4 regions of the Paenibacillus sp. 3LSP genome follow, and region 1 is predicted to be linked to each of the others. Evidence: predicted binding sites of a transcription regulator. Region 1 holds the regulator's gene; each other region holds the start of a gene.
What was found. Region 1 encodes Rex, which represses fermentation and respiration genes when NADH is low (regulators of the CRP and FNR family bind a similar motif). Its sites were predicted from a motif close to TTGTGAAATATTTCACAA; they were not measured.
Positions count from the first base shown of each region.

Region 1 (4,399 bases):
TCTCTTTATAGAACAGCTGCCACACCAGTTGATTATTGTAAATGCCTGGCAGCAGCCGAACCACTCGGATCCCCGGCAACGATTGTTTGATAATCTCACGCATTTGGCTCTCGGACTTGCCATCAGCCAGTAGGCGTACCTCCGGATCATGTCCTTCCCGCAGCCAGACCATCATCTGACGACCGGAGGCATCTTCACCTTGTACGACCCAGATGACTTCATCCCATACCGACTTCCAAACTTTGTCGCCCCGGACGAGATCTGTCTCTTGCTTTGCCTGCTGAATGGCGGCTCTTTCGGCTTCCCACGTATCCTCATGAATGTATAGATAAAACCGGTGGAGACCCAGGAGCACGATCAACAGGATCACAAGGGACAGCAGGATCCATTTCGTTCGCTTCCTCAAGCTTCTCTTCCTTTCCCTTCCTATGCAAGCAGCCTCCTTCTGGAAACCGCGCGCCGCTCATTATCGTGCCAGCAGTCCCTCAAACGCCGCCTGCGCCTCGTAGCGGATACGTTCCTCATCCAGCGTCAAGCAAGCCCCGTGTTTGACAACCTGCTTGCCGTTCACCCAGACATGCTCCACGTCCTTGGCCCCAGCGGAGTAAACGGTATGGGAGATATAATCTGTTCTCGGCAGGAAATGGGCTTGCTCCGTGTTCAAGGCGATAATATCTGCCTTCATGCCTGCAGCCAGCTTGCCTGTATTTTGCAAGAAGACTGATTTTGCACCGTATTCCGTTCCCATCTTCAAGGCTTCCAGTGCCGGAACCGCCGTTGGATCGCCGGATACGCCTTTATGGATCAGCGCAGCCAAACGAATCTCCTCCAGCATATCCAGGTTATTGTTGCTCGCCGGACCGTCGGTCCCCAGCGATACCACTACGCCTTTCTTCAAGAGTTCAGGTACGCGGGCGACACCGCTGGCCAGCTTCAAGTTACTGCCCGGGTTATGCGAAATTGTAACTCCGTGGGCTGCCAAGATATCGATTTCCTCGTCGGTCAAATGCACCGCATGGGCAAGCAGGGTTGGGCGGGAGAACATCCCCAGCTTCAACAAATGCTCTACCGGACGGACGCCGTAATCGTTCACGTTCTGCTCTACCTCGGCGCGCGTCTCCGACATATGCGTATGCATTGGCAAATCGAGATCATGGGCAGCTTGCACAAATTTCTCGATGAAAGCCGGCGGGCAGGTGTACGGTGCATGCGGTGACATCATCGTGGTGATGCGTCCTTCTGCCTTGCCGTGCCAGTTCTGCGCAAACGCGATCGCTTCCTTGAGCTTCTGATCTTGCTCTTCCGGGGAGCACAAACCGATGGCCCCGCGCATCAGCACGGCGCGAATGCCTGATTCCTCCACGACTTTGGCCACTTCGTCCATATGATCGTACATATCCAGGAACGTCGTCGTGCCGCCCTTGAGCATTTCCAACACGGACAATGCCGTACCGGCATACACATCCGCTGCCGTAAATTTGGCTTCCATTGGCCACATTTTCTCCTGCAGCCAGGTTTGCAGCACCATGTCATCTCCGTAACCGCGCAGCAGCGACATCGCCGCATGGCCATGGGTATTGATCAGGCCCGGCAAGAATAACAACCCTTTGCCGTCCAAAGTCTCGGCGCCTTCCACGCCTTCCGGGCGCTCTTCCCCGATATAGCTGATCGTATCGCCCTCAACGAGCATATATCCGTGAACCACAGGACGATCCGCATCTAAAACGGCAAACGTCCCGTTCTTAATTAACCATTTCCGACTCATACGTTGCTTGTTTCCTTTCCGTTTTCCAAGTAGTAAGCCAAGCTCAGCAAATCTGTGGTGAAATCAGCCGCATGAATCCGAACTTCCGGCGGAACCTTCAGAATCGTTGGCGCGAAGTTCAGAATCGCACCGATTCCGGCGGCCACCAGCTCGTCCGCCACCCGTTGGGCTTCTGTATCCGGTACGGTGATGATGCCAATGCGGATATTTTTCGCCCGAACAGTTTCCGCCAGCTCTTCGATCGGCTGAATCGTAATGTTGTTGATCTGCTTACCGATTTTCGCCGGCGAAGCGTCGAACACCGCAACAATCTTCATATTATCCTTCAAATACGCATTATAATTCGAAAGGGCTTGGCCCAGATTCCCGGCGCCCACCAGCGCGACGTTAATCTGTTGGTCCAGATTTAAAATTTGTTGAATTTTCTCAATCAAATAAGCGACATCGTAGCCGATCCCCTTCCGGCCAAAATCGCCGAAATAAGCTAAATCCTTACGGATTTGCGCCGGATTAAGATCCAGCTTCTGTCCAAGCTCCTGGGAGGACACCGTTGGCACCTCACGGCGGCTGAGTTCATTTAAAAAACGCAGGTAAACCGGCAGTCTGCGGACGACAGCGTCCGAAATTTTATCTGACTTCATGCATTGTTCCCCCTATTCTCCATTACGATCTATGAAGCGGCTTAGGCTTCGGGATTTAACCATTCCGAGATACGCGGCACCATTTGAGTTAATGGCATATGCTCCATCTTCGGTCCTGGCAATGAGTATAAGAAATATTTTCCATAATATGATTCCAGGATCCGGGTATCATAAACGATCACGATGCCGCGATCCTGCGACGAACGGACAAGTCGTCCGAACCCTTGCTTAAAGCGAATGACCGCCTGCGGGACAGACAGCTTCATGAATGGATTCTTCTTCTCCCGCTGCAGACGTTCGCTCTTCGCTTCCACCAGCGGATGGTTTGGCGGCTGGAACGGCAAGCGTACAATTGCTAAACTGGTCAGCGCCTCGCCAGGGATATCCACCCCTTCCCAGAAGCTGCTTGTCCCGAGCAGCACCGATGCGCTGTTCCCTTGGAAGCGCCGGGTCAGCTTGGTGCGGCTGCCGCTGTCCATCCCTTGCCCGATCACCGTGATGCCTTCCGCTGCAAGCCGTTCTTTCAGCGGGTCATACACCTGCCTGAGCATCTTGTACGATGTAAACAGCACTAGCATGCGCCCCTGTGTCGCCACCGCGGCATCCGCCAGCGATTGAACCAGCGTGTTAATGAAATGATCATCCCCCACGCTGCCTTTCACACTTGGAAAATCGCGCGGAATCACCAGCAACGCCTGATCACGGTAATTAAACGGCGATGGCAGCATCGCGGTGATCAGCCGATCCTCTTCCGCTGCCTCCGTCAAGCCAAGCTGCTCAATCATATATTGGAACGATTTATCTACAGATAAAGTCGCAGACGTCATGACGACGCTCTTCTTCCGATCGAAGAAAAATTGCTTCAACTGAGCGCTGACGTCAATCGGCACCGCATACATTTGCAGCGACCGGCTGCGGAAGTTCCCGTTCGCTTCCATCCAATAGACGGTATCCTCGCTCTCTAGCTTCATGAAGAAGCGAAGCGCTTCCCGTTCTCCGGCTAAATCTTTAAACAACCCGCTAATATCGGTGATCAAGCTCTCCGCTGCATAATCGTCCTGCTCTTCTCGGATTTCGGACAGAAGGCGCTCCCCTTTCCGAAGCACGTCGCCGAGACCTACATAAATTTGATTCTCTAGCGCGGTCAACGTCTCCCAATCCTTGGGCTTGCGATTCGGCAGCAACCGGTACACGAACTGTCCAGGATCACCAGGGGCGGCGTCACTGCGGTCAGGCATTAAGCTGAACAGCAACTCGCTGAGCTTGTCCCAGCTCTCCTTCACATCCACCAGCGTAGGGAAGATTCCGTCGATGACCGAACACCAATCCGAGGATTTCTCTGCGGCTGACGCTTCGAGCGTGCTGCGGAGGTTGGCCAATTGCCCCGTCTTGCTGTCTTTATACAGCCGGGTCAGCGTATGCACAACCGTAAAATACTTCATATGAATCCCCAAATGCTTGCCGGCCACATCCTCTAAATGATGCGCTTCATCGATTACTAATCGCTCGTAGCCCGGCAGCAGCTGATGCCCCGCCTGGATGTCTGTAAATAGCTTGGAGTGGTTCGTAATCACCACGTCCGCGACACCGGCTTCGTGTTTTGCGCGATGATAGAAGCATTTGCGGAACCAAGGACAGGAGCGGCCCAAGCAGGATTCCGACTCACTGGCCACTGTCTCCCAAAAATCACCGCCGCGATTGCCGAGATTCAGCTCTTCGTCATCGCCGCTTTCTGTTTGGGTCAGCCATACGACCATTTGCGCGGCCGTCATCACCTCTTCTTTAGGTGTAGAGAAGTCTTTTCTATTTATTTTATGTTCAAATTTGCGCAAGCACAAATAATGCTGCCTACCTTTAAAAACGGCTGCACGAAACGGAAAAGGCACGACCTCCGTCAACAACGGCACATCGCGCTCTCTAAGCTGTTCCTGCAGGTTGATCGTGTGCGTGCTCACCATGACCTTCTCTTCATTCTTGACGCTGTGGTAAATGG
Region 1 is NZ_JAWDJI010000099.1:264-4,662, forward strand. Features, by position in the region: gene RW092_RS08145 (cell wall elongation regulator TseB-like domain-containing protein) at 1-406, opposite strand, end outside; gene RW092_RS08150 (amidohydrolase) at 467-1,765, opposite strand; gene RW092_RS08155 (redox-sensing transcriptional repressor Rex) at 1,762-2,406, opposite strand; gene dinG (ATP-dependent DNA helicase DinG) at 2,448-4,399, opposite strand, start outside.

Region 2 (4,399 bases), on a different contig from region 1:
CCTGCCGCTCGCTTTTGTCAGCGGGATGGTCGGGGAGCTGTTCCAGCCGTTTGCGCTCACGATGGTCTTCTCGCTGCTGGCATCGCTGCTGGTTGCTATCACCCTCGTACCGGCGCTGGCGCATACGCTGTTCCGCAAAGGTCTCAGCAAGAAACATGATCACGATGAGAAGCCCAAAGGCATGGCCCGCGGCTATCGCCGTATTCTGGAATGGTCGCTGTCCCATAAGCTGATCACCTTTGGACTTGCAGTAATCCTGCTGATCGGCAGCTTGTTCCTGTACCCGCTGGTCGGCGTCAGCTTCCTGCCGGAACAAGAGGATAAATATGTGATGGTTACCTACTCTCCGGAACCTGGAGCTCGACTGGAAGATGTGGAGAAGGATATGCTGCAAGTGGAGAAATACATCCTGAAGCAGCCGAACGTCGATCGAATGCAATACTCCGTTGGTGGCGACAATCCGCTGGGGATGGGGTCCTCAAACTCGGCTTTGTTCTATATCGCCTACGATCCGGATACCAAACAATTTAACGATGTAAAAGAAAAGCTCATCGAAGGCCTGCGGACCGAGCTTCCGAAGGGTGAATGGAGCGATATGTCCGAGCTGATGACCGGCGGTCTGGGTGGCAGCACGTTAAGCGTGAATGTGTTTGGGGACGAGCTGGAGCAGATCAAGCCGGTATCAGATCAAATCCTCTCCCTGATTCAAGAGGATACGAAGAACTTTGAAAAGGGCGACACCAGCCTGTCCAAAACCTATGAGCAGTACACCCTGGTTGCGGATCAACAGAAGCTAAGCTCCCTCGGCTTAACGCCAGGCCAACTGGCGATGAAGCTAAGCCCGGTTCGAGATCGTCCAGTTCTGACCGAGGTCGCCATCGAAGGCAAGAAATACAATGTGTATATTGAAGCCGACAGCGAGACCTATAACAGCATTACCGATATCGAAAATGCAACGTTGACTTCGCCGCTCGGCATTCAAGTCCCCATCAAGGACGTAGCGAAGGTAGAAAAAGGCACCTCCCCGGATTCCATCATGCGGATCGACGGGAAGATGGTCGTTGAAGTCAGCGCAAAAATCACCTCCACCGACGTACAAAAGGCGTCGAACAGCTTGCAGGAGAAGATCGACAAGCTGGATCTGCCGGACGGCGTGACCGTTAAATTCGGCGGCGTGACCGAACAGATCAACGATACGTTTGGCCAACTCGGACTGGCCATGTTGGCAGCCATCGCCATCGTCTATTTTGTACTCGTCGTTACCTTTGGCGGAGGCTTGGCTCCATTTACGATTCTCTTCTCCCTGCCATTTATCGTAATCGGCGCCATGTTGGGCCTGCTGATCGGCGGAGAGACTTTAAACGTCTCGGCATTAATGGGCGTACTCATGCTCATCGGGATCGTCGTGACCAACGCAATTGTCTTGATCGACCGCGTTATCCACAAGGAACGCGAAGGCTTGTCCACTCGCGAAGCCTTGCTTGAAGCAGGCGCTACCCGGCTTCGTCCGATCCTGATGACCGCCTTAGCAACGATCGGCGCACTGTTGCCGCTCGTCTTCGGCTGGGAGCGCAGCGCAGGGATTATCTCGCGCGGCCTTGGCATCACCGTTATCGGCGGCTTGATCAGCTCGACGCTGCTCACGCTGGTCATCGTGCCAATCGTCTACGAATTTCTGATGAAGTTCCGCCGCCGCGATCTGTCGGCCAAGGAACTGGATTAAATCAATACTCAAGACGACGTAAGGATTACTATCCTGCGTCGTCTTTTTTTGCCCATTGATGGCTGCATCTCATCGCACGGTTGGCTCTAACGCGGATGACAAACGTTATTTGAGCAATTTGGAGTCATTTAAAATTCTAACGACGATGAGCAACGCTATTGCGGTCATAACCACCGTTTTTGGCCACAACATGGGTGAATAAGCACTGTCATAAGCGTTAGAATTTCTACATGGCGTTTTTGGCCCCAATAAGACGTGTGGCAAGCGTTAGATCTCTCGTTTGTCCTCCCGTTCGTCCTCTCGTTAGCCCTCGCAGCAGAAAACCTGAAGAACATCAAAAAGGACCCCCTCCCGCCGATCCAGCGAAGGTTGAGGTCCTTTGGCGATCTATTCCATCACCGGCTGCTGACTTTCCCGCCAAGGGCGAAGCTGTGCCAAATCTTTGACCAGAAACTCATCCAGCATCTCAGCCAGTCCGATAAAGAGCGGACTTTCCGTAGCTTGCATGAGCTCCTGGGCAAACGGCTGCGCCCATTTTAACAAATGCTCCTCCAGGAAGCGGATCTGCACGTCCGCTAGCGCCAGGCAGCTTTGCTGCAGGTTGGCCTTCGCCAGCATACCTTCCGCGAGCACGGCCATAAACTCCAGCTCTAGTGCAATATGGTCGTCGCGCTCGCCGTTTAACATATTAAATACAATTGCATTATCCATATATAATTGGCGGACTTCGGCAATACAAGCCATCGCGCCGCCACCTTCTCGGCGACTGCGGAACAAGCTTTCACAAGACGGAATGATCGCCTCCCGCCCCGAAAACAAACGATCGTACTCCTTCGCTTCTTGATGGCAGACACTGCGAAACTTAGCTTCAGGAATGCTCTCCAGATAGGCCATCAGCCGGCGTCCTCCCTTACTGGCCCCTGCCTTCGGGTACTGCGCGACCTTACGACGCCACTGAGCCATCAAGGACATCCGCGGCGGACGACTTAGAAAGTCCATTAATAATTGATACACCATCCCGCGAGTTTCCAGCCACTCCACCTGCTCCTGCGTATAGACCAAAGGTTTGAACAGCATTGCCATCCAAATTCATCTCCCTCAAAACGACATCGTGGTTTAATCTTGCCCTGCCATGAGTTAAAAAAAAGATGACTCCCTTCACCATGCGGGAAATCATCTCGAAAGCATATACCGACACATGATTAAGGGGGATCACGTATCGCTCACCTGTATTATACCTCTAAATGTAAGCGCTTTTATGTGATTTTTTTTACACTTTACTTCCATTGTATCGTTGTCCGACACAGAATATACTTGAACAGTGTGTGTCAACGCATTGACCCCTAGAAGAATATATATTAAATTTGAAACACCTGAAAGAGAAAAGGAGGCGTACACATGGAGCAGTTGCTTGATCCTTTTGGGCGAAAACATGACTACCTGCGCATCTCCGTCACGGATCGATGCAATTTGCGCTGCGTCTATTGCATGCCCGCCGAAGGAATGGTATTTCAACCGCACGAGGAAATCATGAGCTACGAAGAAATTGCCGAGACTGTTTCGGCGCTTGCTCCGATGGGCCTCCGCAAAATTCGGCTAACCGGCGGCGAACCGCTGGTGCGCAAAGATTTAGAACAACTTGTTGCCATGCTCTCCCGCATTCCAGGCATTGAAGATATTGCACTAACGACAAACGGCATGTTTTTGGCGAAAAAAGCCGAGCTGCTGAAGCAAGCGGGATTAAACCGAGTGAACATCAGTCTCGATTCACTGCGTCAGGACCGCTTCGCGATGATTACCCGCGGCGGCGAGGTGGAGAAGGTGCTGGAAGGCATTCAGGCCGCCGTCGAGGTCGGTTTTGAGCCGATTAAACTCAACGTGGTCCTGATGAAAGGGATAAATGAGGATGAAATCCGCGATTTTATCGCATTAACGTTGGATCGACCGCTGCATGTTCGTTTTATCGAATATATGCCGATCGGCAGTGCCAGCGACACCTGGCGTCAAACTTACCTGCCTCTGACGGCCGTAGAAGACGTATGCCGAGAAGCGGGCTGGGAAGTGGAAGGCGTCGAAGGTCCTCGCGGTAACGGCCCTGCCGAAAGCCGACGCGTGGCGGGTGCCGCCGGAACGTTTGGGCTGATCCATCCGGTCAGCGACCATTTCTGCGACAGCTGTAACCGGCTGCGCTTGACCGCGGACGGACATATCAAAGCCTGCCTGTATTGGTCGGATGAGCTGCATGTGCGTCCCTATGCCGCGGCCGGCGACCATGCAGGCATCCGCTCCCTGTTCCTGAAGGCGCTGGGAGCCAAGCCGAAGAACCATGAAATGGCGCTGGCTTTGGAGCGCAAGCAACAAAGCCATACGCCAACCGCCCGCCGAATGTCACAGATCGGCGGCTAAGCCTCTGAGCGGCCCGATTCTAACCAAGATCGGGCCAGCTCATAGTCCTCCGGCTTGTTCATATTAAACGTGCACCACTCCAAGGGGAGGCCCGAAGCATTGGCGAGGGCCTCCCCTTCGATATATTCGGTGCACAGCGTCTCGGTCCAAGCCGTCATCTTGAGGCGGCCTTCCCGCAACCGTGCTTCCAAGCCTGGAAGCACGCTGCGCCGATAGGCCGCCAGCAGCGGATGGGCCCGCTCCGGCGTGCGGGCCAAAATCGCCTCGGTC
Region 2 is NZ_JAWDJI010000004.1:17,871-22,269, reverse strand. Features, by position in the region: gene RW092_RS00345 (efflux RND transporter permease subunit) at 1-1,723, shown strand, start outside; gene RW092_RS00340 (TorD/DmsD family molecular chaperone) at 2,111-2,806, opposite strand; gene moaA (GTP 3',8-cyclase MoaA) at 3,122-4,129, shown strand; gene mobA (molybdenum cofactor guanylyltransferase) at 4,126-4,399, opposite strand, start outside.
Region 2: RW092_RS00340 (TorD/DmsD family molecular chaperone) is a predicted target of Rex. The motif match lies at 2,982-2,999, and genes of this name have one in related genera.

Region 3 (4,399 bases), on a different contig from region 1:
CCTTCACTTCCGACCGTACAAACGTCTCTTTAACGAACAATAACGTCGTTATGAAGGCGATTAACATCAGTCCGCCAGTTAAGAAAAAGGTCTCTTCAATCCCGGCATGTTCAGCGATAAAGCCGCCGATCGTTGGACCTAGCAGCGAGCCGGCGATGTTGGACGTAGACAAGAGTCCTAGTGCCCAACCGGCATGGGCCTTGTCCGTCTGAGTAGCAATCAATGTCGTACAAGCAGTGCTGTAGCCGGTGATGATGCCCTGCAGGAAACGAAGGAAGATCAGCATATGGACATTGGTGACAAACCCCATACATCCAATGACAATCGCCATCCCGAGGCTGGCCCGTAAGAGCATCGGTTTCCGGCCAAATTTATCCGCCGCAAGACCCCAAATCGGCGAGAAAATCGCCGAGACGATAAACGTGATGCCGAAGGCTAGTCCGGAATACCGGGACACCGCATCCGCCTGATCCACCCCCAGCTCTTTGATGTATAGCGGCAAGATCGGTGCAAGCTGGCTCATGCCTATGCCGGTCACAAACATGCCGAACCAGCATACGATCAAATTTCTTTTCCAAATCGGCATACCCTTTAAGCCTTCTTTCTGTAACCCCCTGTCCTCTGCGCGTGCAGATGAACGTTAAGATGAACATTCTTGCAGAACAATATTAGCGCGAAGACTAGCTATACTCCATGCATTATCTTAAACTCCATGGACGATTTTGCTATAAAATTCCGATGGGCTCATCCCTTCGGTCCGTTTAAAGATGCGGCTGAAATAGAATTCATCGGCGAAACCAAGCTCCAACGCAATATCTTTAATTTTTTTATCACTTTCAAGGATCAACTCTTTGGCTTTATCAATTTTTAGTTTATTAAAGTACTCAATGACGGTAAATCCGGTCGTCTGTTTAAAGGCTCGTGACAGGTAATACGTAGACAAATGCACCAGTTCCGACAGCTCTGCCAATGTAAGCCGCTCGCCCAGATGCTCACGCATGTACTGAATCACTTTCTCCACTTTGAGGGCAACCGCGTGGTTCTGATTTTGTCTTTGTGCATGGACCAAGATTTCATACAGCAGTTGCTCCAGTCCCGCTCTCGTCAGCAGCTCATACCCTGGCAATTTAGTGAACCAAGTAGCCGCCAAACGGCGAAAGGCATCCTCGACTAGATAACCGTTTTGCAGCACCTGCATGGACGGAAGCGGTAAACGCTCAGTTTCCTGCCCAATGGACCAGTTCCCGTCATCAAAGCGGATGCCCGCATAACTAAAATGGACGGAATAGAAACAGATCGGATCGGTTTCGTCCATCTGTATGTGATGAGGGAGACCCGCGTGGATGTAGAATAACATGCCTTCTTGAACGAGAAGTTTTTTGCGGTCCAACGTAATACTGCCCTTCCCCCCGGTGACGAGCAACAATTCGTGATGCGTAAGTGTTCTACGGATGCTGCTTCTTAGCTGTTTACCGTCATTCGGCTGTTTACTGTTGCAATAATGGATATGAAAATGCAGATGGTTCAGGTTCATCACCGCTCGCCTCCTCAATGAGACTTCCTGTGAAGTTTCTATGCAGTTAACAGCTACTGCGATTAGACCATACGTATGGGTAAACCGCAACCTCCCCCGTACGAAGACGTAGAAATAGTATCTGATTAGGGGAGGAAATCATGTGGGGTTATGGGTGCGTGAGGCGGAGCCAAGTGATTTCTATTATCTCTCGTGCAAAATCAGCGGTATCGCGATTATTGGTATAGGGATCTATGTGTTCGTCCAATCGTTCTTCATCTAAAAAAATAAGGCCAACCTCATGAGGTTGGCCTTTGGGTTTGCTGTTATTTCACTTCCGTTGCCCCTGTTACTTTACCGTCGATTTTCGCGCTGGCTTGCACGTCGGCATTGGCGAAGTAAAGGTTACCGTCGATCGTAGCGTTTTCGTACAGGTTGAAGCCGTTCGCTTCAACATAGACATCACCTTTTACGGTACCGCCTTGAATTCTCAGGTTTTCACTTTGAACCGTCAATTTCGGAACGGTTAAGGTGTAAGAAGCGGTCACGTTGTGGTCTTCATCTTGCGCATACAATGCGATCTTCCGGTAGATGTCTTTCGAAGCATCGTTTTTATCGTGGAATTCGCCAGCAACAACAACATCTTGATCCACCGTCAAGTCGTTGAGAATGGCGATGATCCAAGTCCCTTTCTCACTCACTGCATTCACGAATGCATCCGATTGATTGACGATTGAAGCCGATGTCGTAGCATCCGCTGGTTTATTGGCGTTAGCCGCCGAGTTCCCGTCATTTGAACCGCATCCTGCCAGCAGAGCCGCAGCAAGCCCGGCAACAACCAATCCTTTGACCATTTTCATATTGTTTCCCTCCTGTTTTTCTCTTCAGTTTGAATTATAAAAAAAAGTGGTTTTTGATAATGTGATTTTTTTCACTTATATGTGCGAAACTTCACATTGCTAGTCACAGCTTGTTCATCTTTGACATTCCCTCCTCTAAATTTTCGTAATGGAAGCCGACCAACTCCCTGGCCGGCTTGTATCTATATGAACTCCCTCACGGGAGATGTTTTTCATGCTTCGTTCAGTCGAGCTGATGTGCTGGCGTCCCCATTGGCGAAGAGCCTGCGCCCCCGTCCACGCTGAATTCTGCACCAGTGACGTAAGATGAATCATCCGAAGCTAGGAATAACACCGCATTCGCCAATTCTTCCGGTTTCCCCATCCGGTTGAGCGGGATGCTTTGCTTCAAATATTCTTCGAGCGGGCTAAATTCCGGAACCGATGTATCCCCCCAAATCGGTGTCTTCGTTGCGCCAGGAACAACGGTGTTCACGCGGATTCCCCGCGGCGCGAACTCTGCCACCAATACCCGTGCCATGCTGGTAACCGCTCCTTTACTTGCTGCATAAGCTGCATATCCTGGATGGCCTGCCTTTGCCAACACGGAGCCGTTTAAAATCACCGATCCGCCTTCTTTCAAATATGCAGAAGCTACTTGAACTGTAAAGAACACTCCGGCGATGTTCACATCAAGGATCTTCTTGAACAAGGATGGATCTGCACTGCCAAGCGGCGTGTTGCCGCTGATACCGGCGTTCGCGAACACGATGTCTAACCGGCCAAAGCCGTCAACCGCTGCCGCGACGGCTTTCTCAGCACCCTCTGGATCTGATGCGTCTGACACTATGCCAATCGTGTTGGCACTACCCAACGCTGCAACAGCTTTATTCAATTTCTCCTGATCCCGGCCTATGTTCATTGACGAAAGGCTGCAATTGGACGCTTCCACCTTTCATCCTGAGTTTATCATAATGAGAACGTTCGATAAATTATTATTTTAGATTTATCGTTCTCGAATTATAAACTCAAAAAAACAGCTCCCGGTAACGGAAGTATCCGTCCGGGAGCTGCGTCATTCTTACTTACTTCTATTCAACTTTTACCGATAGAGATTTAACTCGGCGATCGACCACCACCACGATGGCGTCGTGGAGGTTTGGATGATTTTCACATAACGCGCCGTTTGCCGAGGGAAGGTCGTTACGATCTGTTTGCTCGTTCCGACATCCTCAGCAACCAACGTCCAGTCCACCCCGTTCTCCGAGGCAAGGACTTGATAGCTGCGAGCATAGTCGTTGCCGCTCTCGCCCGAGTCCATGCTCAGCTTGCTGATCGTCCGCAGGCCGCCCAGATCAATCTGAATCCATTGGCCTGGTGTCTGCGCCTCACCGGACGTCCAGCGGCTGCGCAAATTGTCATCCAACATCTCCAAGATATCCGCAGCGGTAGAAGCGGTAACCGTCCACCCAGAACGGTCCAGCACATTAAGGAAATCGTCCTCTCCGGCTAACGGTTCTGCAATCCATGGCGTCGAATCAGCGGTAAATACCTTCACATCATGAATCGACCACCAGTGCGAATCGGTCCCCGTTTGTACGACTTTAAGGTAACGGGCCGTCTGCAGCGGGAAGGCTGCCGTTACGACGGGGCCATCTCCTTGCCCCGTAGCGACAGGTTCGCCCCAGGATTGACCGTCCAGCGAGACGTATACCTCATATCCGCGCGCATAATCCTCGTGGCTATGCGCACTGTCCATGACGATTTGGTCCACGGGCAGGGCCGTACCCAAATCCAGTTCGAACCATTCGCCGCCGCTTTGCTCACGGCCGCTCGTCCAGCGAGTTGCTTCGTTGCCGTCCAGCATCGCTTCTGCTTCTTCACCGGAAGAAGCTGTAACAGACCAACCGTCAGGAATCAGTTCCTGTTGCTTGCCGATACCGTAATCATAGACGTTAAGCTCGGCAATCGACCACCAACGGTTCGCTTCGCCGGTTTGAACCAGCTTGAGATAACGAGCCGTTTGTGTCGGGAATGTAATCGACAT
Region 3 is NZ_JAWDJI010000169.1:16,781-21,179, forward strand. Features, by position in the region: gene RW092_RS14095 (multidrug efflux MFS transporter) at 1-586, opposite strand, end outside; gene RW092_RS14100 (AraC family transcriptional regulator) at 704-1,534, opposite strand; gene RW092_RS23915 (DUF6199 family natural product biosynthesis protein) at 1,677-1,796, shown strand; gene RW092_RS14105 (polymer-forming cytoskeletal protein) at 1,840-2,373, opposite strand; gene RW092_RS14110 (SDR family NAD(P)-dependent oxidoreductase) at 2,597-3,304, opposite strand; gene RW092_RS14115 (discoidin domain-containing protein) at 3,455-4,399, opposite strand, start outside.
Region 3: RW092_RS14105 (polymer-forming cytoskeletal protein) is a predicted target of Rex. The motif match lies at 2,453-2,470, and genes of this name have one in related genera.

Region 4 (4,399 bases), on a different contig from region 1:
CCCGAAATTTTATAAATTCTATAATGTCAAGAAAGACGTCCAATCGCTTGAACGTCCAGAGTTCACTATTCTTGGATCAGCGTATACAGCTCGTTGGTCACTTTAAACTGATCCTTAAGTCCCGATGTGACATAAATTTTGTCGTCCTTCGTGATGAACAAGGCTTCCGTTACCTCATTATAATTTTCAACAAACTCCATCCCTTTCTCCAAGCCCATCACAAAAACCACAGTAGATAGCGCATCGGCATCCGTCGCATTATCCGTTAAGATGGTTACGCTCTTCAGCTCGTTTTGCGCCGGCGCGCCAGTTCTGGGGTCAAGAATATGGTGATACATCACCCCGTCCTCAACAAAATACCGCTCATAGACTCCCGAGGTATTAATCACCTGATCATTTAAGCGAATAGTCCCCATCGTCGTCCCGCGCGAGCTGTCAGGATCCTGCAGTCCAACGATCCAGTCGTCACCGTTCGGCTTGCTTCCAACCACGATGATACTGCTGCCGCCAAGGTCAACTAATGCGCTCTTTACGCCTTCTTCACGAAGATAAGCTGCGATTTTGTCTGCCGCATACCCTTTCCCGATGCCGCCGAGATCCAGAATCATCCCCGGTGTTTTCAGAAAAATCGTTCGCTTGGTTTCGTCCATCACCACATTTTGATAACCAACCAAGCTAAGCTCCCGCTGCAAGTCCTCCGGAGCCGGAACATGGGCATCTTCATGTCCAATATCCCACAGATCAACCAATCCGCCAACGGTTGGGTCAAACAGCCCATCCGTCTCCTTGGCATAATTCAGCGAGCGTTTTAATACCTCTATCGTATCTTCGGATACTTCAACCGCCTCTACGCCTGCCTCCTGATTCACTTTGTAGAGCTGGCTTGTCTCCAAAGTCCGGCTAAGCTCCTCGTCCAACGTTTTCAACATCGCATCGATATGATCCAAATGCTCTTCGCCCTTCGGGTCCTCATACAATTTGATGTTAACCACCGTATCAAAAATATAATATTGTCTTGAGGTCGGCTCTGCGGCCGCCGTTTTGTCCTTCGGATTCGCCTCGCCTCCGCACCCGGATAAGAGGATCGTCAGCATTGCCGTCAAGCCGAAAAGTACAGCCCGTTTGCGCCATTTCTGTGTTCGTTGCATCGTTTCACCTCATTTGAAAGTTCACGCAGCTCGTGGTTAACTTCCCGTATTGTATAATTTTCATCACACTTCGTCTAGGAAGAACATCACGGTGACTTGAGTACTGCAAAGAGGAACACGAACCTAAATGCAAAAAGAAGCGAGATAGATCTCGCTCCCACAATGATCAAGCCTCAAACCGAAGTTGATCCGAAATTCGTTTATCTTAATAAGTCATCTTCTCGAGTGATGTTATCGTATGAACGGTTATACCGCCGATAATCGTCTAAATACTGCCGCTCATGATTTTTTACATAGTAGAAGGTACCCCATCCGCTGAAAACGAGGAACAACACCAACATAATTCGGTAAGCCAACGTAAAATGGTCTGTGGCAAACCCGATCACAATACCTAAGATCGCTATACCCAATAGTCCCCAAAGGATTGATTTCATGATCTTTTTTACCAATTTCCATATCCCCCCTTATCTATTATGAATTGGATTATAGCATATTTTTCCTAGGTAAAGAGATTCTGTTATTTGTTTGCTATTTTGTGGAAATGACTGTGATCCCAGTCACTCAATCGCTGCCGATCGAGCGATATGCTTCTGGCAGAAACGGAGGTGCAGTGTCTCAAATCTAACTACGTGAAAATCAACACAATCTTCAGCACCTCCTGTCTTCGAAATCAATCAAGGAGGTTTCTCGATGAACCAAAGTCAAATCCCAACCGATACGCGTCACGAGCCGTCCATGTTCTGTTACCAATGCCAAGAGACCGCGGGTGGAACGGGCTGCACCATCACAGGTGTTTGCGGAAAGTCTGAGGAGGTTGCGAATCTGCAGGATTTGTTGGTCTATGTCCTCAAGGGGGCGTCATTCCTTGCCTTAGACAGCGACCTGCCGGAGCCGCTTGACCGGCAGCTATCCGTATTTACCATGAACTCCTTGTTTGCGACAATAACGAACGCTAATTTTGATCGCAACTATTTCGTGAGCCATATCCGGGAGGCTCTTGCCTTGCGAGATATTGTTAGAAGCTACTGGATGAAGAAGCACTCTGACGATGAGGCTGTCTTACCCGATGCCGCGCTCTGGGAGCCTAGAGATGAAAGCCAGTTCGCAGGTAAAGCCCAACAGGTCGGGGTCCTCTCTACCGCCAACGAAGATATTCGTTCCTTACGTGAACTATTAACCTACGGACTTAAGGGGATGGCCGCTTACACCTACCATGCCTATCAATTGGGTTATACCGACGGAAGGATTCATCACTTTATGCGCCAGGCGCTGGCTGCAACCTTGGACGATACCTTAACAACCGATAATCTTGTCGCCTTGGTCCTGGAAGCGGGCAAATATGGCGTCGAAGCCATGTCCTTGTTGGATCGAGCCAATACAAGCACCTATGGTCATCCGGAAGTAACCCAGGTCAATCTCGGTGTACGGAATCGCCCAGGTATATTGATCAGTGGTCATGATTTGAAGGATTTAGAAGAGCTGCTGCTCCAAACGGAAGGCACCGGCGTGGACGTATACACTCACAGTGAGATGCTCCCAGCCCACTACTATCCGGCATTCAAAAAATACAGCCATTTCGTCGGCAACTACGGCAATGCCTGGTGGCAGCAAACGAGGGAATTCGAAGCCTTTAACGGTCCGATTCTCATGACGACCAACTGTATCGTGCCGCCAAAGGATAGTTACCGGGATCGACTTTACACAACGGGGAACACCGGTTATCCTGGAGCACGTCATATTCCGGATGGCAAGGACGGGAAGCCAAAGGACTTCTCAGCACTCATCGCGCATGCCCAAAATTGTCCGCCGCCAACCGAGCTCGAAAGCGGGCATATTGTCGGCGGCTTTGCCCATCATACTGTGACTCGTTTGGCGGATCAGATCGTTCAGGCAGTGAAGAGCGGTGCGATCAAACGGTTTTTTGTTATGGCGGGGTGTGACGGACGAATGAAATCGCGGAACTACTACACCGAGTTTGCTAAGGCACTTCCTCGGGATACCGTGATCCTGACCGCCGGTTGTGCCAAGTACAAATACAATAAGCTGGACCTGGGGGATATTGGCGGGATACCCCGCGTCCTTGATGCGGGTCAATGTAATGATTCCTATTCACTCGCCGTCATTGCACTGAAACTAAAGGAATTGTTCGGTCTTGAGGATATCAACGAGCTGCCGATATCGTACAATGTTGCCTGGTATGAACAAAAAGCCGTCATCGTCCTGCTCGCTCTGCTCCATCTCGGTGTCAAGAACATTCACCTCGGCCCTACTTTGCCGGCCTTCCTGTCCCCCAACGTAGCGAAGGTCCTGATCGACAAGTTTGGCATCGGGGGCATTACGAATGTAGAGGAAGATATGGCCATGTTTCTTGGAGCTTTGGCGTAACGTGTGCAAATCGAAAGGACCCCCTATCACGTGATGTGAATGAGGGGGTCCTTTCGATTCCAGTCACTATATCGTTACTCGCTTAATAATGAGAGTTGGATTGCCGCCAAAGTCGGATACTCACGATACTGTTTAAAAACAACCTTCACCCTCCGGGCTGTCGTAACCGGAAGGATGACAATCTTCTTGTAACCGATTATCGAACCTTCTCCAATCAAACGCCATTCACCGAGAAGTGCAGTTTCCTCGTTGGACTTATCCTCGGTAAGTTCCGATGCCCACAGCTCAAACGCCTCTCTACCCGCTGTCCTTGTTCAATCTGTTCCTGTAAAATAACCGCGTTAAATGCCCTCGCCTCCGGTAAAACGATTTGTACCCAAGGCTCAGCATCCGACGCAGACGGTCTCCAAGCGCGATCCGGTGTGGCCTCGGCAAGAGCTTCGGCCGCCTCCTCCTGGGAAGCGGCACTCGATCCTATCCATACGGCCCCTTCGTTCAGCCTTGGATCATTTAATTCCTGGATTCGGCGTCCCAGCTTGGCCAGAACTTCACGATCCGGCGCTGCGATCACCCCATCCCGGTTAGGCGGGATGTTAAGCAGGAACATGGCATTACCGCCAACGGATTTCAAGTAGATGTCGAACAGTTCACGGTCGCTCCGCACCTGCCCGTCCTCTTCGGCATGGTAGAACCACCCCGGACGGATGGACGTGTTCACTTCAGCCGGATACCACACCCATTCTCCGCCATACCGAGCAATCGCCCGCCTGCTGCCCAGATCCTCTTCCATCGAGTTGATCGAACGAGCGAAGGACGGGTCATCGGTTTGTTGCGATTTTTCCGCCGTTTTCTCCGCATCTTGCAAA
Region 4 is NZ_JAWDJI010000148.1:29-4,427, forward strand. Features, by position in the region: gene RW092_RS12440 (FAD:protein FMN transferase) at 66-1,148, opposite strand; gene hcp (hydroxylamine reductase) at 1,839-3,533, shown strand; gene RW092_RS12450 (alpha-L-fucosidase) at 3,748-4,399, opposite strand, start outside.
Region 4: hcp (hydroxylamine reductase) is a predicted target of Rex. The motif match lies at 1,776-1,793, and genes of this name have one in related genera.